One region of the Bacillus sp. SRL543 genome, then DNA from elsewhere that is predicted to be linked to it. Evidence: predicted binding sites of a transcription regulator. Region 1 holds the regulator's gene; each other region holds the start of a gene.
What was found. Region 1 encodes CtsR, which represses protease genes until heat stress. Its sites were predicted from a motif close to ATGGTCAATAAAGGTCAAACA; they were not measured.
Positions count from the first base shown of each region.

Region 1 (7,876 bases):
AAGATGATCAGGTTGATAGGTCTGAGGTGGAAGCGTGGTGACACGTGGAGCTGACAGATACTAATAGATCGAGGACTTAACCACAATTGATTACTCAGTCATTCTTCTTCTTATACATTATCTAGTTTTGAGGGAACAAAACCTCATCTAAATAGTCTGGTGGCGATAGCGAGAAGGTCACACCCGTTCCCATACCGAACACGGAAGTTAAGCTTCTCAGCGCCGATGGTAGTTGGGGGTTCTCCCCCTGTGAGAGTAGGACGCTGCCGGGCGAAACGAAGAACAGTCTGCGTGACTGTTCTTTTTTTTGCGCTTTTTTTAGGCAAATGGAGAGGGTATTAATAAGAAAAGTGCTTTTGAGCGGAAACTAGTGGTTGGGTGGACGAATGAGCAGTGTTTTTAAAGGGGAGAATGGGCGCTTTAATCGCAAATTTAATTAACTGGCATGATAATCTACCAACTTTGCGATTAATTTAATCAAATAGCTAGTTAATTTACCGAATTGCTCATTTAAATTACCGAATACCCCATTTAATTTACCATTTGCCCTAAAACAACTATAGCCCATCCGCTAAATTCCTGATATTGCTGGAAAAAGAACGCCGGGTGGGCAAATGTGCCGTATTTTTGATTAGAACAACGGGTAGAGCAGCTGCTTAAACCATGAATTTAATCGTATGGCGCGATAATCTACCGACTTTGCGATTAATTTAATCAATTGGCCAACTAATTTACCGAATTGCACATTTAATATACTGAATTACCATCATATATTACCAACTCCCCTAAACATCATCCATAGCCCAACCGCTAAGCAACAGTCCTAAAAGCCCATCCTCAGGCACGCTAACCGCCACCGCCACTCCCACCAACCACTCCCGCCGCCCACGCCCAACCACCAACTCCAATAACCATCGTCCGAACACTCTAAAAATCTTGCAGAATCCTCTCTTATTACCGAGTTACCCTCATATATCCCACACCGCCCGCGCCGGCTCTTCCCCGCCAGCAGCAAAAGTATCAAGCAAAAACACGCCCTCGCTTTCTCAAAATCAACTTTCCCGCCCCATGACAAGCACCCAAAAGCCCATCGTCTGAATACTCTAAAGAGCTGGAAGAATTTTCACTTGCTACGTTTGAGAAATTTATTAAATGGGAAAATTAATAAGGCGTCCATCTTGCAACTTTTTACATAATTCATTTATAATTAAAGTCAAATATAGTCAAAGTCAGGGAGGGGGAGGCCTGGTGAGGAATATATCCGACATAATCGAGAAGTACCTGAAGGAAGTTTTGGAGCTGAGCGAACGGGAAAGTGTCGAGATTAAAAGAAGCGAAGTTGCTGATAAATTCCAATGTGTCCCCTCGCAGATCAATTATGTCATCAATACCCGCTTTACAATTGAAAAAGGATACATTGTTGAAAGCAAGAGGGGCGGCGGAGGATATATCCGGATCATGAAGGTACAGTCCTATGATCATGCAGATCTGATTGATCAGCTGCTTCTGCTGATTCAAAGCAGGATATCACAGGGTAGCGCCGAGAGCGTTATTATACGTCTGGTTGAAGAGGAAGTTATCACACGCCGTGAAGCAAAGATCATGCTTAGTGTAATCGACCGGTCGGTTTTATATATAGAACTTCCGTACCGCGATGAGTTGCGATCAAGAATGCTAAGAGCAATGTTGACTTCATTAAAATATAAATAAGAATTAAGCAGCTGGAGAGGTGAGTGCATGATTTGCCAAGAATGTAATCAGAGGCCGGCAACGCTGCATTTTACAAAAAGCATAAATGGCGAGAAGACCGAGTTTCACCTTTGTGAGATCTGCGCCAAGGAAAAAGGCGAAATGTTCATGATCAATAATCAGGCTTCAGGCTTTTCCCTCAACAGCCTGCTGGCGGGGCTTTTGAATATCGAGCCGTCCCTGCAGCAGCCGAAGAAAGAGCAGATGCCGCAGGAGCATATACTGCAGTGCAGCAAATGCCAGCTGACCTTTAAGCAGTTCATTAAAATCGGAAGGTTTGGCTGCGCCCACTGCTATTCGGAATTCAAGGGGCAGCTTGACCCGATCCTGAAGCGCCTCCACAGCGGGAACTGGTCTCATAGAGGGAAGATACCGGCAAGAGCCGGCGGCAGCATTCAGCTCAGGAAAAAGATTGAGGATATGAGAAAAGAGTTGAAGGATTTGATCCTGCAGGAAGAGTTTGAAAAAGCTGCCGAGCGCAGGGATGAAATACGGTCCCTTGAAAAGCAGCTGAGCAGCGGCAGGGAGGGGGACTGATATCGTGTCACTGGAACGTTTTATCAGCCAGGCGGTCAGTTCTTGGATGAGTGCGGAAGGCCCTGATTCGGATATCGTACTGAGTTCCCGCATCCGTCTGGCAAGGAATATGAATGTATATAAATTTCCCACTTTATTTTCAAATGAGGAAGCGCAAAGCATCATTGAAGATATACGGCAGATTTCTGCTGAGAAGCCTTTCCCGGGGATTGGCAGCATGGAGCTTCTTGAGATGGGGAGTGTGCAGCCTCTTCAGAAGAGGGTGCTTGTCGAAAAGCATCTGATCAGTCCAACTCTGGCTGAGCAGTCTCCTTATGGGGCTTGCCTCCTGTCAGAGAATGAAGAGGTCAGCATCATGGTCAACGAAGAAGACCATATCCGGATTCAATGTCTGTATCCTGCTTTCCAGCTGACCGAGGCACTTGAGATGGCCAATGAGCTGGATGACTGGCTTGAAGGAAATCTTGAGTTTGCCTTTGATGAAGACTATGGGTACCTTACCAGCTGCCCGACCAATGTCGGAACTGGGCTCAGGGCTTCAGTCATGATGCATCTCCCCGGCCTGATGCTCACCCATCAGATGAACCGGATCATCCCGGCCATCAATCAGCTTGGGTTAGTGGTGAGAGGGACTTATGGCGAAGGGAGCGAGGCGCTCGGCAATATTTTTCAAGTGTCCAATCAGATCACGCTCGGAAAGTCGGAGGAAGACATTGTAGAAGATCTGAAGAGTGTCGTGGGCCAGCTTATCGCCCAGGAAAGATATGCCCGGGAAGCATTAGCAAAGACATCCAACATACAATTAGAAGACAGAGTGTACCGTTCCTATGGGGTTCTCTCCAACAGCCGGATCATTGAAACAAAAGAAGCGGCAAAATGCTTATCTGATGTCCGGCTGGGTATAGATATGGGATACATCAAAGATATTTCAAAAAATATTTTAAATGAATTGATGATTCTTACACAGCCCGGTTTCCTGCAGCAATATGCCGGCGGGCCGCTGCGGCCTGAAGAACGTGATATTAGAAGGGCTGCACTTATACGTGAAAGATTAAAAATGGAAAAACAATAGTCGGGAGGATGAAAATATGATGTTCGGACGATTTACTGAAAGAGCTCAAAAAGTATTGGCATTAGCACAGGAGGAAGCCATTCGCTTAGGACACAGCAATATCGGTACAGAGCACATCCTGCTCGGCCTTGTCCGTGAAGGAGAGGGAATTGCCGCAAAGGCGCTTTATGCACTCGGGCTGGGTTCAGAGAAAATCCAAAAAGAAGTGGAAAACCTTATTGGCCGCGGCCAGGATTCCTCACAGACTCCCCACTATACGCCAAGGGCTAAAAAGGTCATTGAGCTTTCAATGGATGAGGCAAGAAAACTGGGCCACTCTTATGTCGGCACAGAGCATATCCTGCTCGGCTTGATCCGCGAGGGTGAAGGGGTTGCGGCGAGGGTGCTGAACAACCTGGGAGTCAGCCTCAATAAAGCCAGGCAGCAGGTGCTCCAGCTTCTGGGAAGCAATGATTCAGGAAGCCATCAGGGAGGATCTGCGGCAAGCGCCAACACACCTACCCTTGATAGCCTTGCACGAGATCTGACGGCCATTGCCAGGGAAGGCAGCCTTGATCCGGTCATCGGCCGAAGCAAGGAAATCCAGCGTGTCATTGAAGTGCTGAGCCGCCGGACAAAGAACAATCCGGTCCTGATCGGAGAGCCTGGCGTCGGTAAGACAGCCATCGCTGAAGGACTTGCACAGCAGATCATCAACAATGAAGTGCCGGAGATCCTCCGCGACAAACGGGTCATGACGCTTGATATGGGAACGGTTGTAGCCGGAACAAAATACCGGGGCGAGTTCGAAGACCGTTTGAAAAAAGTAATGGATGAAATCCGCCAGGCAGGCAATATCATTCTCTTCATCGATGAGCTTCATACACTGATCGGTGCAGGCGGGGCGGAAGGGGCAATCGATGCTTCCAATATCCTGAAGCCATCCCTTGCGAGGGGCGAGCTGCAGTGCATCGGCGCCACTACCCTGGATGAATACAGAAAGTATATCGAAAAAGATGCGGCGCTTGAAAGGCGCTTCCAGCCGATTACGGTTGATGAGCCTACAGCAGAGGAGTCGGTCCAGATTCTGAAGGGACTGCGCGACCGCTACGAAGCCCATCACAGGGTATCCATCACAGACGAAGCCATCGATGCCGCAGTCAAGCTCTCAGACCGCTATATTTCAGACCGGTTCCTTCCGGATAAAGCAATCGATCTGATAGATGAAGCCGGCTCAAAGGTGCGCCTGCGTTCATACACTACTCCTCCTAACCTGAAGGAGCTTGAAATGAAGCTTGAAGAAGTCAGGAAAGAAAAAGATGCTGCCGTCCAAAGCCAGGAGTTTGAAAAGGCTGCATCCCTCAGAGATTCTGAACAGCGCCTGCGCGAACAGCTGGAGGAAACGAAGAAGAGCTGGAAAGAAAAGCAAGGGAAGGAAAACAGCGAAGTCACAGTGGATGATATTGCATCTGTCGTGGCAAGCTGGACTGGAATTCCAGTAGCGAAGCTGGCCCAGACAGAAACAGCCAAGCTCTTGAATATGGAAGAGATCCTTCATTCCCGTGTCATTGGCCAGGAAGAAGCAGTCAAGGCGATCTCCAAAGCGGTCCGCCGTGCACGAGCCGGCCTGAAGGATCCTAAGCGCCCGATCGGCTCCTTCGTATTCCTCGGCCCAACAGGAGTTGGTAAAACTGAGCTTGCGCGCGCGCTGGCAGAAGCGATGTTCGGCGATGAGGATGCGATGATCCGCATTGATATGTCCGAATATATGGAGAAGCATTCGACTTCCCGCCTTGTCGGTTCGCCTCCGGGATATGTAGGCTATGAGGAAGGCGGCCAGCTGACAGAAAAGGTCCGCAGGAAGCCATACTCGGTTGTCCTTCTGGATGAGATTGAGAAAGCACATCCGGATGTATTCAATATCCTCCTTCAGGTTCTTGAGGATGGACGCCTGACAGACTCTAAAGGCCGGACAGTCGACTTCCGCAACACAGTCCTGATCATGACATCCAATGTCGGGGCAGAATCGCTGAAACGGAATAAATATGTCGGCTTTAACATCCAGGATGGAGAGCAGGACTATAAGGACATGAAAGGCAAGGTAATGGAAGAGCTTAAGAAGGCCTTCCGTCCTGAATTCCTTAACCGTATCGATGAAATCATCGTGTTCCACGCCCTTGAGAAAAAACACCTCAAGGAAATTGTTACACTGCTGTCCGACCAGCTGGTTAAACGCCTGCAGGAACAGGAGATCGTCCTTGCCCTGACAGATAAAGCAAAAGAAAAAATCTCTGAGGAAGGCTACGATCCTGAGTACGGTGCAAGGCCGCTCCGCCGTGCAATCCAAAAGCATATTGAAGACCGCTTATCAGAAGAGCTTCTAAAGGGCCAGGTGCTGACAGGGCAGAATGTCATCATTGATGTAGAAGATGGGGAATTTGTCGTGAAAACAGAAGAATCTCCTGAAACTGCAACAAACTTATCTAAATAAACGTCATATTATATAATAAAAAGGTACACGGTGCACAATGCGTGTACCTTTTTCCATTCAATGCAATTCACCCTGTTCTTGGGGATAGGAACCATCTGTTTCCGTAATTTTCCTTAGGCAGGCATTTTTATATAAGCCGGGAAGTATAATATACTTTCCCTATAATGAAACTAATAGTGCACTTTTAAAAGATAGAAGAGATTGAGATAGAAAGGGAGAAACGGATGGCAAAAAGAAAGACCAAATTCATCTGCCAGGAATGCGGCTATGAGTCCCCCAAGTGGATGGGCAAGTGTCCTGCCTGCGGGCAGTGGAATACAATGGTGGAGGAAACAGAAAAGCCTGCGGCTGCAGGAAGAAGGGGTGCATTCGCCCACTCAGCTGGCGTAACCCTCGCTTCAAAAGCGACGCCGATCACATCAATTGAGACAGTGAATGAACCGCGGATTTATACAGACCTGAAGGAGCTCAACCGCGTTCTTGGCGGAGGGGTGGTAAGGGGATCTCTTGTGCTGATCGGAGGCGATCCCGGGATCGGGAAGTCGACGCTTCTTCTGCAGGTTTCATCCCAGCTTGCCCGAAAGGATCATTCTGTCCTTTATATTTCCGGGGAAGAATCTATGAGGCAGACAAAGCTCAGGGCTGACAGGCTTGGGGTGGTATCAGATAAGCTGCTGGTATATGCAGAAACGAATCTCGAGGAAATCAGCCGGACCATCGAAAATGAAAACCCTAGCTTTGTTATTATTGATTCAATCCAGACTGTCTTCCATCCGGACATCACCTCGGCGCCCGGAAGCGTCTCACAGGTAAGGGAATGTACAGCGGAGCTGATGAGGATTGGAAAGACAAAAGGCATTGCAATTTTTATTGTCGGGCATGTCACGAAGGAAGGCTCGATTGCCGGTCCCAGGCTGCTCGAACATATGGTCGACACCGTCCTTTACTTTGAGGGTGAAAGGCATCATACCTACCGCATTCTCAGGGCTGTTAAGAACCGTTTCGGATCAACCAATGAAATGGGCATTTTCGAAATGAAGGAATTCGGCCTTGAAGAGGTGGAAAACCCATCGGAAATCTTCCTTGAAGAGCGCTCCCAGGGGGCTTCGGGGTCGACGGTGGTTGCCTCTATGGAAGGGACGAGGCCGGTGCTGGTTGAGATCCAGGCGCTGATTTCACCAACAAGCTTCGGTAATCCGCGGAGGATGGCCACCGGAATCGACCATAACCGCGTCCCGCTTTTGATGGCTGTGCTGGAAAAGCGCGTCGGGATGCTTCTGCAAAATCAGGATGCTTATTTGAAGGTGGCAGGCGGTGTTAAGCTGGATGAGCCTGCGATTGACCTGGCAATTGCCGTCAGCATCGCATCAAGCTTCAGGGATAAGCCGACACAGGCATCGGACTGCATCATAGGAGAGGTAGGCTTGACCGGTGAGGTCCGCCGCGTCTCCAGGATTGAACAGCGCGTCCAGGAAGCTGCCAAGCTTGGGTTTGAAAGGATCATCCTTCCAGCGAAGAACCTTGGAGGCTGGGATCCTCCGCCGGGTGTGCAGCTGATGGGGGTCAATACAGTGAGCGAGGCGCTAAAAGCAGCATTAGGAGGATAATAAATGGAGAATAAAAAGCTGGGGGAAAAGACCCGGAGTGAAATTCTGAAATTTTTGGCACCAGGAACACCGATACGCGAGGGGATAGATAATGTCCTTCGCGCCGACACAGGCGGCCTGATTGTACTGGGCTGCGATGAGAAGGTAAAGGCGATTGTAGACGGAGGCTTCCAGATCAATTGCCCTTTCACGCCCAGTTATCTGTATGAGCTGGCCAAAATGGACGGCGCCATTATCCTGAATGAGACAGGCAGCAAAATTCTCATAGCGAATGCGCAGCTTGCCCCGAACCCGGGCATCCCTTCTTCGGAAACCGGGATGCGGCACAGGACAGCAGAGCGGGTGGCGAAGGAGACGGGGGCGCTGGTTGTCGCCATTTCACAGCGGAGGACTGTCATCACGCTCTATCAGGGCCATTTCAGATATGCACTGAAAGACATC
Region 1 is NZ_OZ481794.1:105,031-112,906, forward strand. Features, by position in the region: rRNA gene AC4E8B_RS00550 (23S ribosomal RNA) at 1-84, shown strand, start outside; rRNA gene rrf (5S ribosomal RNA) at 156-272, shown strand; gene AC4E8B_RS00560 (CtsR family transcriptional regulator) at 1,246-1,710, shown strand; gene mcsA (protein-arginine kinase activator protein McsA) at 1,738-2,286, shown strand; gene mcsB (protein-arginine kinase McsB) at 2,291-3,358, shown strand; gene clpC (ATP-dependent protease ATP-binding subunit ClpC) at 3,375-5,828, shown strand; gene radA (DNA repair protein RadA) at 6,053-7,435, shown strand; gene disA (DNA integrity scanning diadenylate cyclase DisA) at 7,439-7,876, shown strand, end outside.

Region 2 (7,876 bases), 1.4 Mb from region 1:
AGGGAATCGAGTTCGATTATTGCTCTGTCCACGGGGTATTTGCCTTGAAAGCAGAAGGCATTGAAACAGTGATGATCAATAATAACCCTGAAACGGTCAGTACAGATTTTGCCACAGCCGACCGCCTGTATTTTGAACCGCTCACACCGGAAGCTGTCCTCAATGTGGCAGAATCTGAAGGCATCAAAGATGTCATTGTCCAGCTTGGGGGGCAGACCGCGCTTAACCTGGCCGACAAGCTGGAGAAGGCAGGTCTCAACCTTCTCGGCAGCCGTTCGGCGGTCATTGATGACCTGGAGGACCGGGATCTGTTCTACCGCCTCCTCGATTTTCTCGAGATCCCCCGGATCAAGGGGGAGACTGCCTCATCGGATACAGAGCTGAAAGAAGCAGCAGAAAGGATCGGCTATCCTATCCTGATCAGGCCGTCTTTTGTCATCGGCGGAAAAGGGATGCACATAATCAGGAGCAGCAGCGAGCTTTCAGGCTTACTGGGAAAAAAGGAAATCATCTACCCGGTGCTTTGTGATCAATTTTTGCATGCAGCAGAAGCGGAACTGGATCTTGCAGCTGACGGGGACAACATACTTGTCCCAGTCATCATGGAGCATATCGAAAAAACCGGGGTCCATTCCGGAGACAGCCTCTCCTTATTGCCTGCACAGTCATTTTCAGGGGCAGCTAAGAAAAAAATGTTCGACTATGGCAAAAAAATCGTCAAGCATCTGGCGTATAAAGGCTTGATGAATATCCAGTATATCGTTGACGGTGAGAATGTATATCTCCTTGAAGTAAATCCGCGGGCAAGCAGGACTGTGCCGATTGTCAGCAAGGTGGCAAATGTTCCTCTCGTACAAATTGCGACAAAAATATTGCTTGGGAAATATAAACTGCCCCACTCAGAAGGGCCTTTGTACGATCATCTGCCGTTCGTCTGCGTAAAGTATCCGGTGTTTTCCAATTATGCGCTTAAAGGGCTGGATCCGAAAACTTCACCGGAAATGAGGTCGACAGGGGAAGGAATAGCCTTGGCCCCTTCCTTGAATGAAGCTGTTAAAAAAGCATTTCATAAAGAAATGAAGCCTGCAGCAGCACCTGTAATCATGACGGGAAGAGGCGAAACAGATAGTATGGAAGGTCTTGATGAGACATTGGCCAATTTTGGAATAAGTCTTCAGAAGGCAGGTGAAGACCGGGATATGGATGCAAACATACTCGCTGTCTTCAGCATGGGAGAAGCACAAGAAGATTTTCTGCTGAGGGAATTTGCCGTCAAAAACCGTCTCCCTGTCTTTACACAGCCGGAAACGCTCTATGTCTTCCTGGAATCCCTCCAGGTCAAGGAATGGGCAGTATGCCCGCTGCAGGAATGGCATAACCAACTCAATAAGGATGTGACACTAGTATGATAACCGCGCAAACATCAGATAAGAGCCTTAACATACAAGGGAAGGACTTTTTGACTTTGGCTGATTTTTCAAAAGATACGATTACCGGCCTTGTCCAGAAGGCAAAGAAGATGAAGAATGCCTCCCTGCTCGGCAAGGATTCAAAGCCTCTGAACGGAAAGATACTAGGGATGATTTTTGAAAAGCCATCAACAAGAACGAGGGTGTCGTTTGAGGCAGGCATGATACAGCTGGGCGGGAGCGCATTATATCTGAACAGCAATGATCTTCAGATAGGACGCGGGGAAACAGTTGCAGATACAGCAAAAGTTCTTTCCCAGTATGTTGATGCGATTATGATCAGGACCTTTACCCATGGGATGGCTGAGGAGCTTGCACTGCATGCTGATATTCCGGTAATCAACGGTCTGACGGATCTTTACCATCCCTGCCAGGCGCTGGCCGACTTGCTGACCATCTATGAAGTGAAAGGAAGGCTTGAAGGACTAAAGCTTGTTTATGCAGGTGATGGGAATAATGTAGCCCACTCCCTGATGATTGCAGCAGCCAAGGTAGGTATGAATCTGACAATTGCAGCACCGCCTGGATATGAACCCCAGGAAAAGGTGCTGGCACTGGCAAAGCAGTTTGGCAAAGAAACCGGCGCGGAAATTGAAGTAGTGAATAATCCCTTTGAAGCAGCTGCAGGCGCTGACATCCTTTATACTGACGTTTGGACCAGCATGGGCCAGGAAGAAGAAAATGCCGAGCGGCTTGAGATATTCAAGTCTTACCAGGTAAATGGCCAGCTTGCAGCATCGGCAAAACAAGATTATATTTTTCTCCATTGTCTCCCGGCGCACAGGGGTGAGGAAGTTGCTGCCGATATCATCGATGGCAGCCATTCTGCGGTGTTCCAGCAGGCGGGGAATCGTCTCCATGCCCAGAAGGCGCTGCTTGCGGAGCTTTTATAAACGCTTAAAACCCAGAGTCCGCGGACTCTGGGTTTTTGTGTACTGTCAAATTTTTTAAGATGGTGAATCCTGTTCTCTTTATGAGAGAAAATAGACTATTGGTCCAACAATGAAGCAGTAGATGGCAAAATAGATCAGATTCCCTTTAGCCATGATATTCATAAACCACTTCAGTGAAAAATAGGATGCCACTAAAGAAGCAATGAAGGCAATGGCATATGGAATGGCCAGTGAGCTTAAATTCGGATCGCCAAGCAGGTCCTTCAGGCCAAGGATCATTCCTCCGGCACTGACTGGAATATACAGCAAGAATGAAAATCTGAGCGCGGTTTCCTGCTTCATCCCAAGACCCATGGAAGCAACGATGGTTGCCCCTGACCGGCTGATTCCGGGAATGAGTGCAACCGCCTGTGCGATTCCGACAATAATGGCATCTTTGACTGTAAGCCCGGCATCATTTTTCTGCCCCTTCATATTGCGGATCAGCCATAAAGCAAGTCCTGTAACTACAAGGGTGATCCCGACTGTCTTGATATTGGCAAGGTGCTCATCGATGTAATCCTCAAACAGGATGCCGATGACGCCGGCAGGAATGGTGCCGATGATCAGATAAATGATAAAACGGAAATCAGCTTCTGCCCTTTTATCCTTGGTTGTTATGTAAACGAGGCCGTTTTTAACAAGCCTTATGATGTCTTCCCTGTAAATGATCAGTACCGCGATCAAAGAAGCGGCATTAACAAGCAGGGCGAAGCTCATGCCTTCTATTTTTAATCCCAGGAAATGCTCGGCTATTTCCAAATGACCGCTGGAGGAGATGGGAATGGGCTCAGTGAATCCCTGGAATAATCCTAAAAACAGATACTTGACTAAATCGTAAAAATCCTCCAAATGTTTATCCTCCAATTTTCTAATTTATCCTTTTTCATTTAACTATAACCGGCTTGATGTGTAAAGCGATATCAGGGCGTGGGAATTGTTTCTTCCTTTAACAAGGCTGCCGATGGGCATAATAATTAATGATTTTGAATTAAAAGGAGGAGTTGCACGATGGGGCAGAACCGCCAATTCCGTCCGGGCCAGAAGGCTCCCAATAACGGGATATATATCGAAATCGGTGAAACCGGGAGCAATGTCAATAACCCGAAGCAGCTGAAAATGAAAGCGGGAGACACATTTCCGGAAGCTTCCAATCATAACCGGATCTGGACATACCAGCGAAAACCTTAAGAAGCGGGGGGATCATTCCCCTCGTTTTTTCATATGTTCCCATAGCTGCCCGCCCCGTATGCTTTACTGGTGCCCAATCTGTAAAAGCTTGTTTTTAACGGGAGTGAAAAGGCAATAGATAAGAGGGCACCTAAATTCTTTACATAAATGTACAAAAGTCTATAATATAGATAAAGGTCAATAAAGGTCAAAGGGGGATTATGCATGGATCTGAACAGAATGACGGAGAGGATGCAGCAGGGCTTCATGAATGCCCAGTCAAAGGCTGCAATCATGCATCATCAGGAAGTTGATGAAGCGCATCTATTCCTGAGCCTGATGGAACAGGAAGACAGCCTTGTCAGCAGCATCCTTGAGAGAGCAGGGGCTTCTGCTGAAAGCTTCAGCAGCGGACTCGAGGACAGCCTCGCAAAGAAGCCCCAGGTATCAGGGGGAGGAGCCGAACAAGGCAAGCTTTATATAACAGCTGCCCTGCAAAGGCTTCTTGCTGAGGCAGAGAAAATGATGCAGGAGCTTGAAGATCTTTATCTTTCAGCAGAGCATCTGATGCTAGCCGCAGCCCGGGGGAATACTCAGGCGGGCAAGCTTCTGGCCGGTCTTGGGGCTGGTCCCGACGAATTAAATACAGCCATAATGGCTATCAGGGGGAATCAAAAAGTGACCTCGCAAAATCCGGAAGCTTCTTATGAAGCATTGAAGAAATATGGCAGAGATCTTGTAGCTGAAGTGAAGTCAGGGAAAGTGGATCCTGTGATTGGGAGGGACAGCGAAATCAGGAATGTCATCCGCATCCTTTCCAGGAAAACGAAAAACAATCCTGTGCTGATCGGCGAGCCGGGGGTTGGCAAAACTGCCATCGTAGAAGGGCTGGCCCAGCGGATCGTGCGCAGGGATGTGCCGGAAGGCCTGAAAGATAAAACGATATTTTCACTCGATATGAGCTCCCTTGTTGCAGGTGCAAAATTCAGGGGCGAGTTTGAAGAAAGGCTAAAAGCGGTATTGAATGAAGTGAAAAAAAGTGAGGGCAGGATTCTTCTGTTCATTGATGAACTTCATACGATTGTAGGGGCGGGTAAGACCGAAGGGGCGATGGATGCAGGGAATATGCTGAAGCCTATGCTCGCGCGCGGAGAGCTGCACTGCATCGGTGCCACTACACTTAACGAGCATCGAAAATATATTGAAAAAGATCCGGCGCTTGAGCGCAGGTTCCAGCAGGTGCTTGTTAGCGAACCGGATGTGGAGGATTCCATTTCCATTCTGAGGGGCCTTAAGGAAAGGTTTGAAATCCATCATGGCGTCAATATCCATGACCGTGCCCTGGTCGCTGCGGCAGCCCTTTCTGACAGATATATCACAGACCGCTTCCTGCCTGACAAAGCGATTGACCTTGTTGACGAGGCATGCGCCATGATACGGACAGAAATAGATTCTATGCCTGCTGAGCTTGACGAAGTGTCTCGCCGCGTCATGCAGCTTGAAATTGAAGAGGCGGCTCTTGCAAAAGAAAACGATGATGCAAGCCGCGAACGCCTCCAAGCCCTCCAGAAAGAACTGGCAGGGTTGAAAGAAAAGGCATACTCCATGAAATCGAAATGGGAGCTTGAAAAAGAAGCCATCCATAAGGTTCAGGAAAAAAGAGAGCAATTGGAAAAATACCGCCTGGACCTTCAGGAAGCTGAGAATAATTACGATCTCAATAAAGCAGCTGAATTGCGGCACGGTTCTATCCCGGCACTGGAGAAAGAATTGAGGCAGCTGGAGTCGGAGGAAAGCCGGAAGCAGGGAGAGCGCCTTCTGCGCGAAGAGGTGACAGAGGATGAAATAGCCGGCATTGTGGCTAGATGGACCGGAATTCCTGTAACAAAACTTGTAGAAGGCGAAAGGGAAAAGCTCCTCAAGCTTGAAGACACCCTTCATCAGCGCGTGATCGGGCAGGATGAAGCGGTCAGCCTTGTAGCAGATGCGGTCCTCCGTGCAAGAGCCGGCATACAGGATCCGAACCGGCCGATCGGTTCGTTCATTTTCCTGGGCCCTACTGGAGTGGGCAAGACTGAGCTGGCGAAGGCGCTCGCCCATTCTCTTTTTGATAATGAAGAACAGCTGATCCGGATCGATATGTCCGAATATATGGAAAAACATGCAGTTTCAAGACTAATCGGCGCACCTCCCGGGTATGTAGGATATGAGGAAGGCGGACAGCTTACAGAAGCAGTAAGGAGGAAGCCGTACTCAGTGATTCTTCTTGATGAAATCGAAAAGGCTCATCCGGAGGTTTTCAATGTGCTCCTGCAGATGCTCGATGATGGCCGTGTAACAGATTCTCAGGGGCGGACGGTTGATTTTAAGAATACAGTCATCATTATGACTTCCAATATCGGCTCTGCTTACCTGCTCGAACAGGCAGGCGATGAAATCTCCGGTGATGCAAGGGACAGGGTCATGACGGAATTGCGAAGCCGGTTCCGCCCTGAATTTCTTAACAGAGTCGATGAAATGATCCTGTTCAAGCCCCTGTCGCTCGCAGACATTAAAGGGATTGTAGGAAAGCTGATGGCAGACCTGCAGAAGAGGCTTGAGGACCAGCATATTAAAATAAGTATAAAGGATGAAGCAAAAGAATATATTGCACAAAATGGATTTGATCCAGTATATGGGGCGCGGCCGCTCAAACGATTCATCCAAAGGAATATAGAAACCAGGCTGGCGAAGGAGATCATTTCGGGAAAGGTCAGGGATAACAGCACTGTCGAAATTGGAATTGGAGATGGGGAAATCAGACTTACGGTCTCCCGGAAGTCCTGATGGGCCGCAGCCAAAAAAAAGTCATCCTGCTTCAAGCAGGATGACCTGGTTTTTTTGGCGGCCTATTAATGCAAGCCTTGTTTGCCTGCTGATTCCTCAGGGATAACGGCAGTTAGAACAAGGATAAGGATAGTGGCACCTGCAGCGAGGATGGCACCGGTTACAAAATCGAATGTTGAGCCAATCATGGAACTGACTACATATGTCAGCATTTCTACAAGCAGGAAAGTCCAGAAAAGAGTCCAAAAGTATTTCACTGTTTTCACCTCATTATGTAATCTTATATCATATTACCACAACCTGAAAAAATAATAAACGCCTTTTAGCCATGGCTATTCAAGGGCCGGGGGCTGTTTCCTCTTTTTCGCTGATGGTGGGCAAATTCCCTTGCATTTATCCATGCTTTTCATACATTAATTATGATCACATATGTAAAAGGAGTTTTTTATAATGGAACACCGAAACTTCAAACTTGATACCGAATGGAATATGATCCACTATCCTGAACGGCCAAAAGGTTTCGGTATCTTGATCATTGGGGATGAGAGGCATTTCGTTGACGAAAAGAGCAGCTTCTGGACGCAGAATGAAGGGAAGGCAGCGATCATCCGCCTTCTGAGGAGAGCCGGATATACAGTGTTCTATTCCAATCTGTATGGAAGGAATTGGGGCAGTGATAAAGCAGTAGAGATGGCGAGAAATTTATACGAGCATATCCTGAGGACAGAAATCATCAATGAAAAAATTCATATTATCGCAGAAGGTATGGGAGCACTGGCTGCCCTGAAGCTCATGAAGGAAATGGAAGGGAAAATACGCTCTGTCATCCTGCTGAACCCTATTCTTTCTCTCAAGGACCATCTGGAGCAGGAAAAAGAACATAAATTCTTTTATAAAAAGCTTCTTAAGGAGCTTGCCGTATCACACGAGTCTGATTCGCCCCGGGCTTTGGCGGAACGAAGCATGCCGGCGGAGGAAATAATGGACCGCACGTTGATTCCTGTGAAAATCATCCATGTACTGTCAGGAGGCAGGGCATATAAGCAGTCAAGCCTGCTGAACGAACTTTCTGTTAAGTGGAAGGATGAAAAGGCGCCCATATCGATCTGCTATATGCTCCCTGACAAAAAACAGCAGCTGGGAAGCCAGATGGCCAAATTTTTAAAATCATACGAAAAGATATTATAGGGGCCTATTATCCAATAGGTTTCTTTTTTTATCGCAGGAGCCTGCAGGGAAGGGGCCGCCATTCCAAGAAATATTTCCATTTTCCCGGCATAGGATACTAAAAGTGAGTGTATCAGGGAGGATTTGCAATGAATCGGGCAATTGTGGTGGGCGCATATGAATTTTTAGGTTTTCATTTGACAATGCAGCTGCTTGACCTGGGCCTGGAAGTGGCAGGGATTATTCCCGGCTCCCGGGAGGATGATAGGTATACAGCAGAAAAAAGACTTTTGGTTGGACGGAATGCAAATT
Region 2 is NZ_OZ481794.1:1,504,189-1,512,064, forward strand. Features, by position in the region: gene carB (carbamoyl-phosphate synthase (glutamine-hydrolyzing) large subunit) at 1-1,409, shown strand, start outside; gene argF (ornithine carbamoyltransferase) at 1,406-2,362, shown strand; gene AC4E8B_RS07675 (undecaprenyl-diphosphate phosphatase) at 2,441-3,253, opposite strand; gene AC4E8B_RS07680 (YjzC family protein) at 3,413-3,592, shown strand; gene clpB (ATP-dependent chaperone ClpB) at 3,797-6,397, shown strand; gene AC4E8B_RS07690 (YjzD family protein) at 6,463-6,654, opposite strand; gene AC4E8B_RS07695 (lipase family protein) at 6,848-7,585, shown strand; gene AC4E8B_RS07700 (hypothetical protein) at 7,714-7,876, shown strand, end outside.
Region 2: a site for CtsR is predicted at 3,766-3,786, ahead of clpB (ATP-dependent chaperone ClpB). Genes of this name have one in related genera too.

Region 3 (7,876 bases), 960 kb from region 1:
CTCTAGTGGGCGAGCATGCTCCAACGGTTTACGTGAATCCCAAAACCAGATGCCTGACTCTTCTTGAAGTTGCCTCAAGTATGGTCGACCATTCGTTGCGTATAAAAACGGCACTTTATAATCACCAGTTGTAGGTGTGATGACTTCATCTTCGACTTGTACCACATTTTTTGCATACACTTTGGTTTGGCTTTCTAATGCACCAGGGATCGTTTTCTTTTTTGCCTTAGCTTCAATAAAGCCAACAAGCTTTAAGCCAATAAATAACGCATAGTCAACCCTGCCGCCATCCACCTTCCATTCAGCAATTGCCATGTTTCGATTTTTCTCTGGCAGCGTTCCATTCTTTTGGTGATTCAGTGCAGTTGTGTCTACTTCCCACCCAACAGCACGTAGTTTTCCATCAATAATCGTACGTGTTTCAGCTTCAGTTAATTGCTGTCGACGCATAAAGTTTTTGGAAATCTTTTTACGCTCGATTTTTACCTCTTCTTGTTCCACTTGCGCCTGTTGACGAATCGCTTCTAATTCTTCTTCAAGCCTTTTGACTTTCTCCGCATATTCTTTCTGAAGTGTTTCTGTACTCTGTTCTGTTTGTTCTAGAGGTTCTATATACTCTGATGCTTGAAAGTCCCAATCACCATATACCTCCATGAACCAAATAGACAAGCGGAACGTTAATTGCAACAAAGCCTTTGCTTCCTCTACTTTTCCATAATCCGCTTCATGCATCGCTACATTCCCTTTGCGACGCAGAGCTTCTAATATATCAATTATTTCAGGCTCAAGTAACCTTTCCCGTCTCAAAGTGTTAATGCGATCTACTTGTGTTGTACCATATGCTTCTTTAATATTTTCAGCAGCAAGAATAAACTTAGTCAATGTTTCAGCGAACAATCGCAGTTTCATTACTGTTGTATGGGGATCATGATATACATTTCTCTCAGCTGTCTCACCCAAATTAGCAAGTACATCCCATTTCCCTTGGTAAAATGAAAAGTTGCTATTCACTGTTATCACCATTTTCCTAATAATTGTATGTGTCCATTATACTATATACTTACAAAAGTTAGTGTATAACGTAGTTAGTAGCTAGTTATGTCCTTTACTTTTTATATTTGTGTTAATAAAAATCGATATTTCATTAAGTTAAATAGATTAGTTAAAATTGAATTTTATAGTGAGATAATATCTTAAGGAGAATAGTGTCGCCAATCGTACTAAACTCTTCATTTAAAAATGAAAAGCAACATATAATGGCATTTTTTCCTTTTCAACTCTCCTGTTTTTAGAAAATTAGTTGTATAATTATTCCTATCATTTAATGGAGGGATAAACATGGCAAATCCTAAAATATTTATTTCATCAACTTGTTATGATTTAAATGTAGTTAGATCCCAGTTAAGAGGATTCGTTTCTAACTTCGGTTATGAACCTGTTATGAGTGATTACGCAGATATACTTTATGATCCACGCTCCCATACTCATACCAGTTGTTTAAAAGAAGTTGAGAACTGTGATATGTTAATTTTAATTATAGGTTCACGTTTTGGAGGAAAAGCCATACCAAAAGCATTTGAAGAACTTAACTTTGATATATTGAAGGAGTTAAGTAGTGGACAAGCAGTTTTTGAAGAAAAGGAAAGTATGTCTATTACTCAATTAGAAGTCTTAAAAGCAATTGAAAATGAAATTCCCATCTTTACGTTTATTGATAGTAGTGTAAATCATGATCACTTAGTTTACGAAAAAAATAAAGATAAGGGGATAATAAACTCTATAATCTTCCCTTCAATAGATAAGCCTGACACCGCAAATTATATCTTTGAGTTTATTAACTTCCTAAGACTAAGAAATGAAAACAATAGTATTACACCTTTTTCAAGAATGGAAGATATAGAATCATATTTAAGAAAACAGTGGTCAGGACTTTTTCAGAGATTGTTAGCAGAACAAAGAAACAAACAATTAGATGAAAAAAGAATGGATTATTTAGCAAATCAAATCGCTGATATTAAAACTGCTATTATGACCTCTATTTCAAGTTCAGACTTAAAAGAAACTGCAAAAGGTGCAATTAAATACAGACGTATGATTGACTTTCTTTATCAAATCACCATGAGAAGACATGATTTATTAATCAAAAATATTTCTTGGAGTGACTTATTAAATGCTGTTAACGTTAAGGAAATTGTTGATAACAACGATCGTTTTACACATGTAATTTTAAAGGATGATACATTCTTTGAAGTTAGAATACCGTTAAGGGTAGTTAATGATTTTTCAAGGCAATGGGAAGAATTGAGTCACTTAAATATCGATTCTAAACAAGCAATTGTAAACGCAATTTTAGATGATCCAATATCATCATTTAGGTTTATCAGATATATTGAAAAACCATATGAAGAAAAACACTCAGAGGATAGTAAACAATTCGATGATAAACAACTAATAATTGATGAAGTAATTCGCAAAGATGGTGAACCTGTATCGTAAAAGTATAATTTTAACTGCTGCCTAATCCTCTAATTCCCAATTTGTCAAAAAAACAGGACCTTATGGATATAAAAGTATCAAAGTGATATAGGCTTTGATATTTTTTTTTGTCCAAAAGTAATATTACAAAAATCATCTCCAAAAGAATTTGGATTCTCAACAATAATGAAGGTGTAAGATCCTTTAATTGCTACTATCTCACATATCCCCTCTAAAAAGTTTCATAAATGGATCCCAAGTATATATCTGACTGACTATTTTTACAAATATTTCATTAAACAAAAGTATCGCATTCTTTAATATAGGAGAAATAATAATAAAAAGGCGTTATCTTTTTAGTCATTGCGTGGTATACACGAATGAAAAGCACTCAAACAAAAAAAGTTCCTATGCTCGTATAAAACTCATACAAACATAGGAACTCATTGATATATTGGTACGCCCTCGGCAGGAATCGAACCCACATCTCAAGAACCGGAATCTTACGTGCTATCCGTTGCACCACGAGGGCAATATCTAATGTCTTTTATAAGACACTAGTATATAATACTAAAACCGGCAGCTTATTGTCAATGCTAAAAGATCAATTGACTTGAGGCAGCCATTTTTTATTTGAACTTTTTCTCAATATACTTTTGTTCCTCTTCCTCGCTCAGGAGCCCTTTGGCTTCTCCGACAGTCCCGCCCTGAAGCTTCCAGATGCTGTTATGGTCCCTGGCTGCAGACGAAAAGTCGCCTTTACTCCATCTTTCAAGGATATCCAGATATAAATCTGAATGCTGGTAGTTCATTTCATTGGCTTCGACCACATTCATCAGCCTGCTGATCCTGTCAGGAGTGATCTGCAGGGCACCCCATTTGCTTTCGGCCTTTACTTTTTGATGGCTCATATCATGGATGGCCTGCTGGACAGCTGTTTCTTCCATATTGTCGGGAAAGAGCTTTTTCAAATCCTTTTCCCCTTTGGAATCAGCAGTCCTTTCTTCTGCAGCACGCTCTCCTTTTCCGGATGAGGCATAATTATAGGCAGCAAACCCTGCAAGCGCCAGGATGATCAGGCCCAGCCCAGCCAGGCGCAGCTTGTTGTGAAAAAATGATTGTTTCTTTTTTGACAAAACGGCAGCCTCCAAAATCATCTGATTTACATGTCCATACCACTGCTCCGATTTACATCGTGTTTGTTTAAAAAAAGAAGAGGTGGGTATGATGGTTATGGATAAGGAAATTTTTATCAATGCAATTATTATACGGCATTAAGCAGGTATATCCTGCAAAAGAGAGAATAAAATGATTGCAGCATATATTGGATTTCCATAAGCGATTTGTTTGACCTTTATTGACCATGAGTGTATCATAATGATTACATACAGAACCCAAAATATTTCTTCTTATGGAAGAACATGCTTTAATCCGTTGTATGTTGGATCTTTATCTTGAAGGAGGAACTGACAAATGAATTTAATCCCTACAGTTATTGAACAGACAAACAGGGGCGAGCGCGCATATGATATTTATTCACGCCTTCTGAAAGACCGCATCATCATGCTTGGAAGTGCGATCGATGATAATGTGTCTAACTCCATTGTAGCGCAGCTGCTATTCCTGGAAGCAGAGAACCCTGAAAAGGATATCACTTTGTACATCAACAGCCCTGGCGGCAGCATCACTGCCGGTATGGCGATATATGATACGATGCAGTACATCCGTCCGAAGGTTTCCACAGTCTGCATCGGGATGGCCGCTTCCATGGGTGCATTCCTTTTGGCAGCAGGCGAGAAAGGCAAGCGTTATACCCTTCCAAACAGTGAAGTCATGATCCATCAGCCGCTGGGCGGAGCGCAGGGCCAGGCAACGGAAATTGAAATTGCCGCAAAGCGCATTCTTTTCCTTCGCGAAAAGCTGAACCAGATCCTTTCAGAACGTACAGGCCAGCCGCTTGAAGTGATCGCAAAAGATACTGACCGCGATAATTTCATGACAGCTGAGAGAGCATTGGAATACGGGCTGATCGACCAGATCATCACCCGCAATGTCCTGGAAGAAAAGAAAGACAAGTAAAAGAGTAAAGAGAGCTGACAGGATCAGCTCTCTTTTTTTGCTGCAAAAAGAAAAAGCGCCCGGCATAAATGCCAAGGGTGCTTTTCAGATTTTTCAGCTTTCCTGCTGGATATATTTCGAAAGCTCATCGAGTGCTTCCTCTTCATCACTTCCATCAGCCACCAGGTTTACAACTGAGCCTGAGCTGACTGCCAGGCTCATAAGGCCCATGATGCTTTTTGCATTGACCTTCTTTCCGTCTTTCTCCAAAAAGATATCTGAGGAAAATCGGTTTGCCTCCTGAACAAACAGGGCGGCAGGACGGGCCTGCAGGCCGGTCCGCAGCTTTACTTCCACTTGTTTTTCAACCATTTCTCTCTAACCTCCCATATTATCTTATTTCTAATTGCCTTTTATAGATTCGCCTAAACGCAGTTTTTCTGCTATTTCATCTATTTTTCTTAGGCGGTGATTAATGCCTGATTTGCTGATATGGCTGCCTGAAACCATTTCCCCAAGCTCTTTCAGGGTCACATCCTGATAGGCCACCCGGAGCTCTGCTATTTCCCTGAGCTTTTCCGGGAGTATATCAAGCCCGACAGTTTCCTTGATATAACGGATATTCTCAACCTGCCTGAGGGCCGCCCCGATTGTTTTATTAAGATTGGCGGTCTCGCAGTTTACAAGCCTGTTCACCGAGTTCCTCATATCCCTGACAATCCGGATATCCTCAAAGCGCATCAGCGCTCCGTGGGCACCGATGATGTTCAGGAATTCGGTGATCTTTTCCGCTTCCTTCAAATACGTGATAAAGCCTTTCTTTCTTTCAAGCGTCTTGCTGTTCAAGCCAAATATATTCATCAATTCACACAAAGAATCATTATGCTCTTTGTATAGTGAAAAAATTTCCAAGTGATAAGAAGATGTTTCAGGGTTGTTCACCGATCCGCCGGCAAGGAAGGCGCCGCGCAGATAGGAGCGCTTGCAGCATTTTTTCTTCACAAGCTCCTCAGAAATATCATGTGTAAAATCAAATCCCGCTTTAAGGATCTTCAGGTCGGCGAGTATTTCCTGCGCCTGCTGCGCCAGCCTTACAATATAAACATTGTTCTTTTTCAGGCGCATCTTCTTTCGTACAAGCAGCTCTACTTGAACGGTGTAATTCTTTTTCGTCAGTGTATAAATCCTTCTCGCTATCGCGGCATTCTCTGTCTGGATATCCACAATTAATTTCCGGCTGGAAAAAGAGAGTGACCCGTTCATCCGAATTAGCGCTGATAATTCAGCTTTTCCGCAGCAGTCTTTAACTTCAAGGTTGGTTAATTCCTTTTTCGTTTCCGAAGCGAAAGACATACCTTCACCCCCCGCCCAGACAAACGCTTGCACATTTATATTTACGCTTTATATCGCTTGCTGGTTTCATTTATTAGTAAAGAAAATAAAATATTTGCCACTTCCTGTGTATCATGGCGGATGACGCCTCCGTCCAGGCTGACAATCTCGCCGTGGACCACCTCGAGGCCCAGCCCCTGCAGGTTGGCAACATCATAATGGACAGGCTTGGCCAGCTCCTCGCTGTACCGCTCCTGTATTTCTATCGGAATATCTTCATTATTGACAAGTATCGTATTGATAAAAGAACAGTTCATATGGTCATATATTGCCTTCACATGGTCGCTCGCCGTAAAATCAAGCGTCTCCCCGGCCTGTGTCATCAGATTGCAGATATATACTTTTTTGGCTTTCGCATTGCAGACCTCTCTTCCCAGGTTCGGAACGAGGAGGTTAGGAAGAATGCTTGTGTAAAGGCTGCCAGGCCCGATGATGATAAGGTCAGCCTGCCTGATGGCCTGGATGGTTTCCGGCAGGGCATTGATATCCCCCGGGCTGAGGAACACTTTTTTGATCCTTTTCCCCGAGTATGGAATCTTTGATTCTCCGGAAACAATCGATCCATCCTCCATCTCGGCATGAAGGACGACACTCTGGTCAGCGGCCGGGAGCACCTTTCCCCTTACATTCAGGACCTTGCTCATTTCCTGGATGGCATGAGTGAAATTGCCTGTGATCGAGGTCATGGCAGCAAGGATCAGATTGCCGAGTGAATGGCCGGAAAGCTCATTCGCAGTGCTGAACCTGTGCTGGAACATTTCCTCAATGAGCGGCTCCACGTCCGACAGTGCAGCTAAAACATTTCGAATATCCCCAGGGGGAGGAATCTGCAGTTCGTTCCGGAGGCGCCCCGAGCTCCCGCCATCATCGGCCACCGTCACGATGGCCGTGATATCTGCAGGATGCTTTTTCAAGCCGCGCAGGAGGACCGGGAGACCGGTGCCTCCCCCTATGATGACGATTCTAGGCTGTTCTGTACCTGTCATGTTGTTTTATCCTTTCTCCTCTCGATATCGCGGTGAGTGATGTGTGTATGGTAATCCGCTTCATAAAAGCGGGCAATATACTCAGCGAGCGCTACAGAACGGTGCTGGCCGCCTGTGCAGCCAATCGCGATCACCAGCTGGGACTTGCCCTCGCGCTTATAGTGAGGGAGCATGAAGCTCAGCAGGTCTGTAACCTTTTCGAGAAATTTATTGGTTTCATTCCATTTCAAAACATACGTCGACACATCTTCGTCCAAGCCGGTTTTCGGCCTCATGCTCTCGATGTAATGGGGGTTCGGCAGAAAACGTACATCAAACACAAGATCTGCGTCAATCGGAAGGCCGTGCTTAAAGCCGAATGACATCACATTGACCGTGAACGTTGTCTTCCGGTTGACAGAAAACTCATCAAGGATTTTCTCCCTCAGTTCCCGCGGCTTCATGTTGGATGTTTTGTATATCAGCCGGGCCCTTCCCTTCAGCTCCTCCAGCAGCTCCCTTTCAAGCTTGATGCCTTCAAGAGGCAGACCTGATGGAGCAAGGGGATGGGAGCGCCGCGTTTCTTTGTAGCGCCTGACCAATGTAGAATCATCTGCATCCAGATACAAAATCTGCGGAGCCACCCATGAAGTTTCGGCCAAATCGTCCAGCGCCTTGAATAAATGATCAAAGAACTCCCTGCCGCGAAGGTCCATGACCAGTGCAACCTTATTCATCTTATTCCCTGATTCCTTCATCAGTTCAAGAAATTTCGGAAGCAGAGTCGGAGGCAGGTTATCCACACAGAAAAAGCCAAGATCCTCAAAACTCTGGATCGCCACTGTTTTCCCTGCTCCTGACATACCTGTTATAATGACCATTTGTGTGTCTATAGCCGCACCGCTGCTCATTCCTATTCTCCCCCTGTAATCTATATTATTTAGCTCGGGTCCAGCCGGTAGCTTAAAAGCTCAAAATTCGGCGTA
Region 3 is NZ_OZ481794.1:4,094,618-4,102,493, forward strand. Features, by position in the region: gene hsdR (type I restriction-modification system endonuclease) at 1-1,011, opposite strand, end outside; gene AC4E8B_RS20945 (DUF4062 domain-containing protein) at 1,339-2,496, shown strand; tRNA gene AC4E8B_RS20950 (tRNA-Arg) at 2,936-3,007, opposite strand; gene AC4E8B_RS20955 (DUF6241 domain-containing protein) at 3,105-3,611, opposite strand; gene clpP (ATP-dependent Clp endopeptidase proteolytic subunit ClpP) at 3,949-4,554, shown strand; gene AC4E8B_RS20965 (HPr family phosphocarrier protein) at 4,648-4,905, opposite strand; gene whiA (DNA-binding protein WhiA) at 4,936-5,886, opposite strand; gene AC4E8B_RS20975 (gluconeogenesis factor YvcK family protein) at 5,928-6,911, opposite strand; gene rapZ (RNase adapter RapZ) at 6,908-7,801, opposite strand; gene AC4E8B_RS20985 (8-oxo-dGTP diphosphatase) at 7,831-7,876, opposite strand, start outside.
Region 3: a site for CtsR is predicted at 3,820-3,840, ahead of clpP (ATP-dependent Clp endopeptidase proteolytic subunit ClpP). Genes of this name have one in related genera too.

Region 4 (7,876 bases), 1.6 Mb from region 1:
AAAGCCTTGAAGTCATCCAGCAGCTTAAAGAATATGCAAAAAAAGCTGCCGGCTCCTACAAATCCAGATAAGAAAACTCCGGCCGCCTGGCCGGAGTTTTTTTACTGTAACTTTACGTTCATGAAACGGAAATATTATGATCCCCATTTATGATGATAATAAACCATCCTAGGAGGCTTCATATGTTTTCCCATGTCTTTAGCTGCCTGATTTTCATAGGAACTGTTTTTATTTTCAGCATCCTCATGCTGCGGAAAAACTAGAGGGGAAGCCTGCTACTCCTCGTACATCATTTTCCTGGTCATCCCCCCATCGACCACGATGTTTTCACCGGTAACAAAATCGTTTTCCGGGTCGCAAAGGTAGAGGCAGCAGCGGGCTATATCAGCGGGTTTTCCCACTCTTCCAGAGAGATGCTGGCTATGGTCCTTTTTCCTCAATTCATCGTAATGCCGGGTTTCAATCCAGCCAGGGCTAATTGAATTAACCCTGATTCCCTTCCCGGCCAAGGTTCTTGCCAGAGCGTGAGTTATGCTCGTGATTCCCCCTTTGGATGCCGAATAAGCCTCTGTGTCCGGCTCAGACATAGATGCCCGGGTTGAAGCCATGTTCACGATCGATCCTCCATTTTTCATCCGCTTTACGGCTTCCCTGCTGCAGAGGAAAACGCTCCGCAGATTGGTCTGAAGGACCTCATCCCATTCATCCAATGTCATCTCCGAAAATGGTATGAACTTTGAGATCCCTGCGTTATTGATAAGGATATCTATATTTCCATACTTTGCTGCAGTCTGTTCCATTGCAGCCATTACGCTTTTTTCATCCTTTACATCTGTGTACACAAAATAGGCTTCCCTGCCTTCGGATACCAGCTCCTCCTGAAGCACAGCACCATCCTTTTCAGCTATATCCGCTATAACTACCTTTGCACCTTCTTCAGCAAATGACCTGGCAATCCCTTTTCCAATGCCATTTGCACCACCGGTAATGAATACTGTCCTATTTTTGAACTTCACCCATCATCGTCTCCCTTCCTATATATAAGTTTATAAACAGCCATCCTTTGAGATCATTTTCAAGATCAGCTGCGGGGCTCAGCAAGATACTGATATAACACATCTCCCCCGCGCTGGGCAATACCGCGGAATTGCTTAAAGTCTGTCCGGCTGACCAGCACCATCCTAAACTCGAGGAAGTCTTCCTTTTTTACATAGTACTCTGCAATTTCTCCGTTTTTTAGCTTTTCAAGCACTTCATTCACCAAATTCTGTTCCAAGCCAATACCTCCCTTTTCATATACTATTTGTATACCAAATTAACATTGGAATTTCCACGGAAATACTCAAAGTATAGAAGTCGTGCAAAATTTACAGGTGATAAGCAAATTAAAATGGAATATTGAGTTAATAATGTTCAAAATTCTTTACGAATTTTAAAAAGTAGTGCAAAATATTAATAAGCTTTTAGAGAAGTGAAAACACGGGAGAGGGAGAGATTGTATGAAGAAAGCTGAAGTCGGGAACGTGATTGAGTTCCGGGAAGGCCTAAAAGGCATAGTTGAAAAAGTCAATGAAAATTCCGTAATCGTTGACCTTACACTTATGGATAACTATCGTGATCTTGAGCTGGACCAAAGAACGGTTGTTAACCATAAGAACTATAAAGTCATTAAAGAATCGGTTCTCTGACTTAAAAATGTAAGCGTCTGCATGAATAGAAAAATCCATATCCCCCGCACACCAGGCGGGGGTTTTTCATTTTCCTGCAAGAAAGGCTATTTCATCGGATTCATATACCCTTGCAGCTTTATGGGCTTCCTTATCCTGAATAGCTGCAGCAGCCATCCCTTTTGCAACATCGCTTGCCAGGATGCTTTTATATCTTTTAAGGCTTCCTATCATAAATGGCCCTGCCGCCTTCAAAAAAACTTCCCCGGCTTTTTCCCCTAACCTGAATTCCGCCCTGCTGCCGACAAGGAGTGACGGCCGGAATATGTGGAGGCTGAATGCATTAAAAGCCTTAAGCTCACCTTCCAGCTGTCCTTTTACCTTATTGTAAAAAAATGCAGAATCCGGGTTTGCCCCCATCGAAGAGATGATCAGGAATCTGGAAGCACCTGCTTTTCGTGCAAGATGTGCAGCCTTTAAGGGATACTCCATATCTGTTTCCCGGAAAGCGCCTTTGCTGCCCGCCTTTTTGATGGTGGTGCCAATGCAGCAGAAGACATCATCGGCGTCGAAGGCTTCCCCAATCTCTTCCAGGCTTCTGAAGTCTCCGATAAATACTGTCAGCTTTGGATGCTTGATCATGAGCGGGCGCCTGCTGATTACTTTTATTTGTCCGTAATGGCCGCTGCCCAGGAGCAATTCCAAAAGATGCCCCCCTGTCAGGCCGGTTGCACCTAAAATCAATGCCTTTCGCATCAGTTTCCCTCCTTTATGCTGTTCCAAAACATTTCCCGCACAAAAGTAGTGGCAGACTGCTTTCGTTTTTTGATAAAATAGTGATTGGTTTGTTAGAACTTAGCAATAGTATACAAGCCGGCAGCTTACCTGCTGATTATACAGCATAAGATGGAATCCACCGTAAACTAACATTATATTTTCTACTCTGCCGAAAGGAGATAATGAATGAAATTTGGCTCGATTGATATAAGACTGGTTCTTGGGATCATGATTGCCCACCTGCTGCTATTTTTTACTTTTCAGGACAGAGCGGTCTTTTGGTATATTTTCACCGCGTCCATGCTGTTTCTGATCAGCTATTCGATTATGGCAGAAGAAGTGGAGGACGAGGCTTCCTTGGGATCCTACCTATTCTATGGAGCCGTTTCCGGGATTTTGCTTTACGGATTGTTCTGGACAGGCCATTTCCTCATAGAGGCGATGAACCTGCCATTCGCAAGCCAGATTGGCAGATTGTACAGCCGGCTTTCTCCTGAAGTGATCTGGCATTATATCGTTTTGATCCTTGTCATCATTCCGGGCGAAGAAATTTTTTGGCGGGGTTTTGTGCAAAAACGCCTGCAAAGCTACATAAGACCAGGATGGGCCGTGCCTTTGGCTGCTTTACTTTACGCCTCTGTCCATTTCTATTCCGGCTATCCGGCCCTTGCCCTGGCCGCCCTTGCTGCCGGACTGTTCTGGGGATATTTGTATGCATGGAAGAAAAGCCTGCCTCTGGTCATTGTCTCACATCTCCTATTTGATCTGTTCATTTTCGTCATCTTGCCATTGAGCTGATGAAATCAGGATAATTTGTAACTTTCTGCCGATAACCACCGTCTACTCTATTATAAAACTTCATGATATACAGGAGGAATGCTAGGATGAACACACTTCAAAAACTATTGCTGGCTACAGGGATTCTTTCACTCGCACTCGCCGGGTGTGGAACTTCAGAAGACACAGGCAGTGAAGACAACGCAACAAATACAGAAGAAACAGCGGGCACAGCAGACGGCACCCAGGAAACTGATGACAATTCAAATGGTGCTGGCACAGAGCAGAATGATGATCAGTCTGAAGGAGAAGAAAACGCGGAATCAGTCAGTTCTGAAATGGAGCAGGAAAAATCCCTGTCATATCAGGTGAATGGTGAAACGATGGAAGAAACTGCAGTCCTTGAAAAAAGCGACAACCAGAATTATTCCATGTATGTCCTTCCTTCATATGAACTGACAGCTGAAGAGCCTAATAAAGATGTTCTTTATCTGACAGAAAATGATCAAGTATTCATGAGGATTGAGCTGCTGCCTGAGGATATAGACTGGGAAATGGCTGAAGAGAATGCAAAATCCCAGCTGACAGCGGTAAGCAGTGAGGTGCAATCTGTGGAGGCTTCTGATGATGAATTCTTCCAGGATGCGATCATTTACGAAGCTGCTTCTGAAGAAGATAAAGCAGCGGTCTACCTGCTTAAAAACGATGTACAGCACCTTAAGCTGAGCATCTACACAAAAATTGAGGCCGATCACACAGATGCATTCATTCAGATGGCAAAAACCATTTCAGCAGAGAAATAAGAGAAACAGGCCGATGAATCACCTCATCGGCCTGTTTTTTATGCTTCTTTCCCTTCTGCCGGCTTTATCCAGAGCAGGACAATAAATAGAATGCTGACATACCCGAATATCGGATAAAGATAGGAAAGCAGTGTACTGTATTCTATCATGCTGATTAAACAGGTAATTAAGTAAATCCCCCCGACAATCCAGATCGCCGGGATTGAAACATACTGCCTTATCTGCCTCTCCAGCCCGAATATATTCCCGATTATCGAAGTAAAGATCTCTCCATAAATGATCAGTACAAACAGGCCGTAAAAACCAGAAGCAAGATTTTTCATGATAACAGCCATGGGTATTTCGTACATTTCCAGATCAGGAAGCATAATAAGAGTCAGATGGCTTGATAAAAGGATGATGGTCAATGCTGCCCCTCCGATATACCCTCCCAGCCTAATGGTCCGGTCATCCTTTATCTCAGCTGCAACAGGCACCAGGACTGCCTGTGCCAGGGCCAGATTGAGAGCGGTATAGGAAAATGGCGCAGCCACAGCTTTCCATCCATCCTCCGCAAACGGAATGAACAGCATCTGTTCCTGAAAGCCCGGAAGCTTTATAGAAATGAACATTAAGATAAAACTGAAGGCAATCATCATAGGGACTACAAATAAATTCACAGCAAACAGGCCTTTAATGCCGATAATCATTACAACCACCGATAATATGATCGTTGCAAGCACCCCTGAGAGCTTGGTCAACCCAAGCTGCTCCTGAAATACAGCTCCTGCACCGGACAGCATGACTGCACATACGCCAAGAAGCATGATCAATGTCAGGACATTGATCACTTTCCCAAAATATCTGCCGAACAGATAATCATTCAGCTCCTGGTAGGATTTTGCCTGTATCCGGGCTGAGATCCTCATCAGCTTCGTTCCCAGCATAATAAATATATATCCGCTCATCAGAATTCCGATCAGCCCGATAAACCCGAACCGGGTAAAAAACTCTACTATTTCCTTGCCTGTTGCAAAACCCGCCCCCACGACTGTACCAACATAGACAGCAGCAATCTGCAAGGCTCCAGTCCAGTTCTTCACGAAACCGCCTCCTCCCCTTCATGTATATGACCGGCTTTTCCAACAAAGACGAGCTTTTCAAAACAATTCACTGCTATGGCTAAAATTGCCAAGTCTAATTGCTTGAAAGTCAAATTAGGTCAAAGTATAATAAAATCAAAGTTAGTCAAAGATAGTCAAAGTCAACATACAGGAGGCATTGATTGATGAACTGTGAAAAATGTCAACAAAACCAGGCAACAATCCAATTAAGGTTTAATATAAATGGCAATAAAATAGAAACACATCTCTGCAGCAGCTGCTATCAGGCCGAAAAGCAGAAAATGAACGCTTCCTTCGGGTATCAGAATCCCTTTGAGGCTTCCGGAATGGAAGACCTGTTCAAACAAATGGGCGCCGGTGAAGGCATTGCCGGCAAGGAAATGAAACAGCAGCCAAGCCAAAAGCCAAACGGCTTTATTGACCAGTTTGGCAAAAACCTGAGCAATGCAGCGAACGCAGGCTTAATAGATCCTGTCATTGGCAGAGATGAAGAGATTGACCGTGTCATTGAAATTCTCAATCGGAGAAATAAAAATAATCCAGTACTGATCGGGGAGCCCGGTGTCGGGAAAACTGCCATTGCAGAAGGGTTGGCGCTGAAAATTTCTGAAAAGAAAGCACCACGCAAGCTGCTGAATAAAGAAGTTCATCTTCTTGATGTCGCTTCGCTTGTTGCCAATACCGGCATTCGCGGCCAGTTTGAAGAACGGATGAAACAGCTGATCACAGAGCTGCAGGAAAGAAAAAATATTATCCTGTTCATTGATGAAATCCATCTTCTTGTCGGAGCAGGTTCCGCGGAAGGCTCCATGGACGCGGGCAACATCCTGAAGCCTGCTCTTGCACGCGGCGAACTTCAGGTGATCGGTGCGACTACTTTAAAGGAATATCGCCAGATTGAAAAAGACCCGGCGCTCGAAAGGCGCTTCCAGCCTGTTCACATTCAGGAGCCAACACAGGAACAGGCTTTAGAAATCCTGAAAGGCCTCCAGTCTAAATATGAGGACTTCCATGAAGTCACCTATTCGGAAGAGGCGCTGTCAGCATGTGTCACTCTGTCAAGCAGGTATATCCAGGACAGATTCCTTCCGGATAAAGCCATAGATCTGTTGGATGAAGCAGGATCAAAAATCAATCTGACAGCAGAATATACACCTGGGGAAGAAATTGAGCAGAAGCTGGCTGAAATATCAGCAGCCAAAGAAGAAGTCCTGAAGAAAGAAAATTATGAAGAAGCGGCCAAGCTCCGCGAACAGGAAATCCAGCTTGAAAAAGCATTGAACAATGATTCCGCAGAAAGACCAGTTGTAAAAGTGGGACATATCCAGGAAATCATTGAAAGAAAGACCGGCATTCCGGTCGGCAAAATCCAGCAGGATGAACAATCCAAGATGAAGAACCTGGAAAAATCCCTTTCCGAAAAAGTGATCGGCCAGGAAGACGCAGTTAAAAAGGTCGCCAAAGCAGTACGCAGAAGCAGGGCTGGATTAAAATCCAAAAACCGCCCAATCGGCTCTTTCTTATTTGCCGGACCGACCGGTGTTGGTAAAACCGAACTGACAAAAACACTTGCTGAAGAGCTCTTCGGCTCTAAAGACAGCATGATCAGGCTTGATATGAGCGAATATATGGAAAAACACAGCATATCAAAAATCATCGGTTCCCCTCCGGGATACATCGGCCATGATGAAGCTGGCCAGCTGACTGAGAAGGTGCGGAGGAATCCATACAGCATCATTCTGCTGGATGAGATAGAAAAAGCCCATCCTGACGTACAGCATATGTTCCTGCAGATTATGGAAGACGGACGCCTGACAGACAGCCAGGGCAGGACCGTCAGCTTTAAGGATTCTGTTATCATCATGACGAGCAACGCCGGTGCAGGACACAGGGAAATCAAGGTCGGTTTCGGCAGCAGCGAAGCAGTCAAGGAATCAGGGATCCTTGATTCTCTGGGCAGTTTCTTCAAGCCTGAGTTCCTGAACAGATTTGACAGCATCATAGAGTTCAAACAGCTGGAAAAAGACAGCCTGCTGAAAATTGTACAGCTGATGCTTGCAGAGCTGAATACGGCACTGAAAGAACAGGATATGCTGCTGACTTTCACTGATGAAGCTGTTGAAAAATTGGCCGAGCTTGGCTATCATCCGGCGTTTGGAGCCCGTCCGCTTAGAAGGGCAATCCAGGAGCAGCTGGAAGACAAAATTGCGGACTTTATTCTGGAAGATCCATCCTGCAGGCAGCTGCATGCAGACCTTCTGAATGGAAATATTGCGGTTACTGGAAAATAAAAGATTCAGTTCAATTATGAAAGACATACAGAAGCCTGATTCAGGCTTACTGTATGTCTTTTTCTGTTGAGATGCGAAAGTTTTCCAACAAATTCTGACAAATTGTGATAAAATTGGTGAATAAATCATCCGAAAGGCACCAAAAGCCATGAACAAAACAAGCCTGATAGAAAGCCGGAATAAGCTTCTGATACAGCTGCTCTGGCTGTTTTACATAATAGATACAGCTTTTTACTCATTTGTCGATCAGCGTTATGATCTGCTGTGGCCGCCTGTCGGCCTCGGCTTTTGCCTGCTGCTCACCGGTCTCAATTATCTTAAGCCAAAGCCGCACTATATGATGATTGTAATCCTGGCCAGTATATACAGTTATCTGTTTTACCTGAACCTGCAGCTTCCTTATTTGGTCAATTATATTTTTCTGGTATTCGGGATCATATTATCAGCCTTTTACCAGA
Region 4 is NZ_OZ481794.1:1,695,412-1,703,287, reverse strand. Features, by position in the region: gene AC4E8B_RS08640 (PilZ domain-containing protein) at 1-71, shown strand, start outside; gene AC4E8B_RS08635 (SDR family NAD(P)-dependent oxidoreductase) at 276-1,016, opposite strand; gene AC4E8B_RS08630 (hypothetical protein) at 1,082-1,276, opposite strand; gene AC4E8B_RS08625 (YkvS family protein) at 1,500-1,688, shown strand; gene AC4E8B_RS08620 (NAD(P)H-binding protein) at 1,755-2,423, opposite strand; gene AC4E8B_RS08615 (CPBP family intramembrane glutamic endopeptidase) at 2,631-3,242, shown strand; gene AC4E8B_RS08610 (DUF8580 domain-containing lipoprotein) at 3,329-4,024, shown strand; gene AC4E8B_RS08605 (YkvI family membrane protein) at 4,063-5,106, opposite strand; gene AC4E8B_RS08600 (ATP-dependent Clp protease ATP-binding subunit) at 5,292-7,418, shown strand; gene AC4E8B_RS08595 (two-component system sensor histidine kinase NtrB) at 7,567-7,876, shown strand, end outside.
Region 4: a site for CtsR is predicted at 5,212-5,232, ahead of AC4E8B_RS08600 (ATP-dependent Clp protease ATP-binding subunit). Genes of this name have one in related genera too.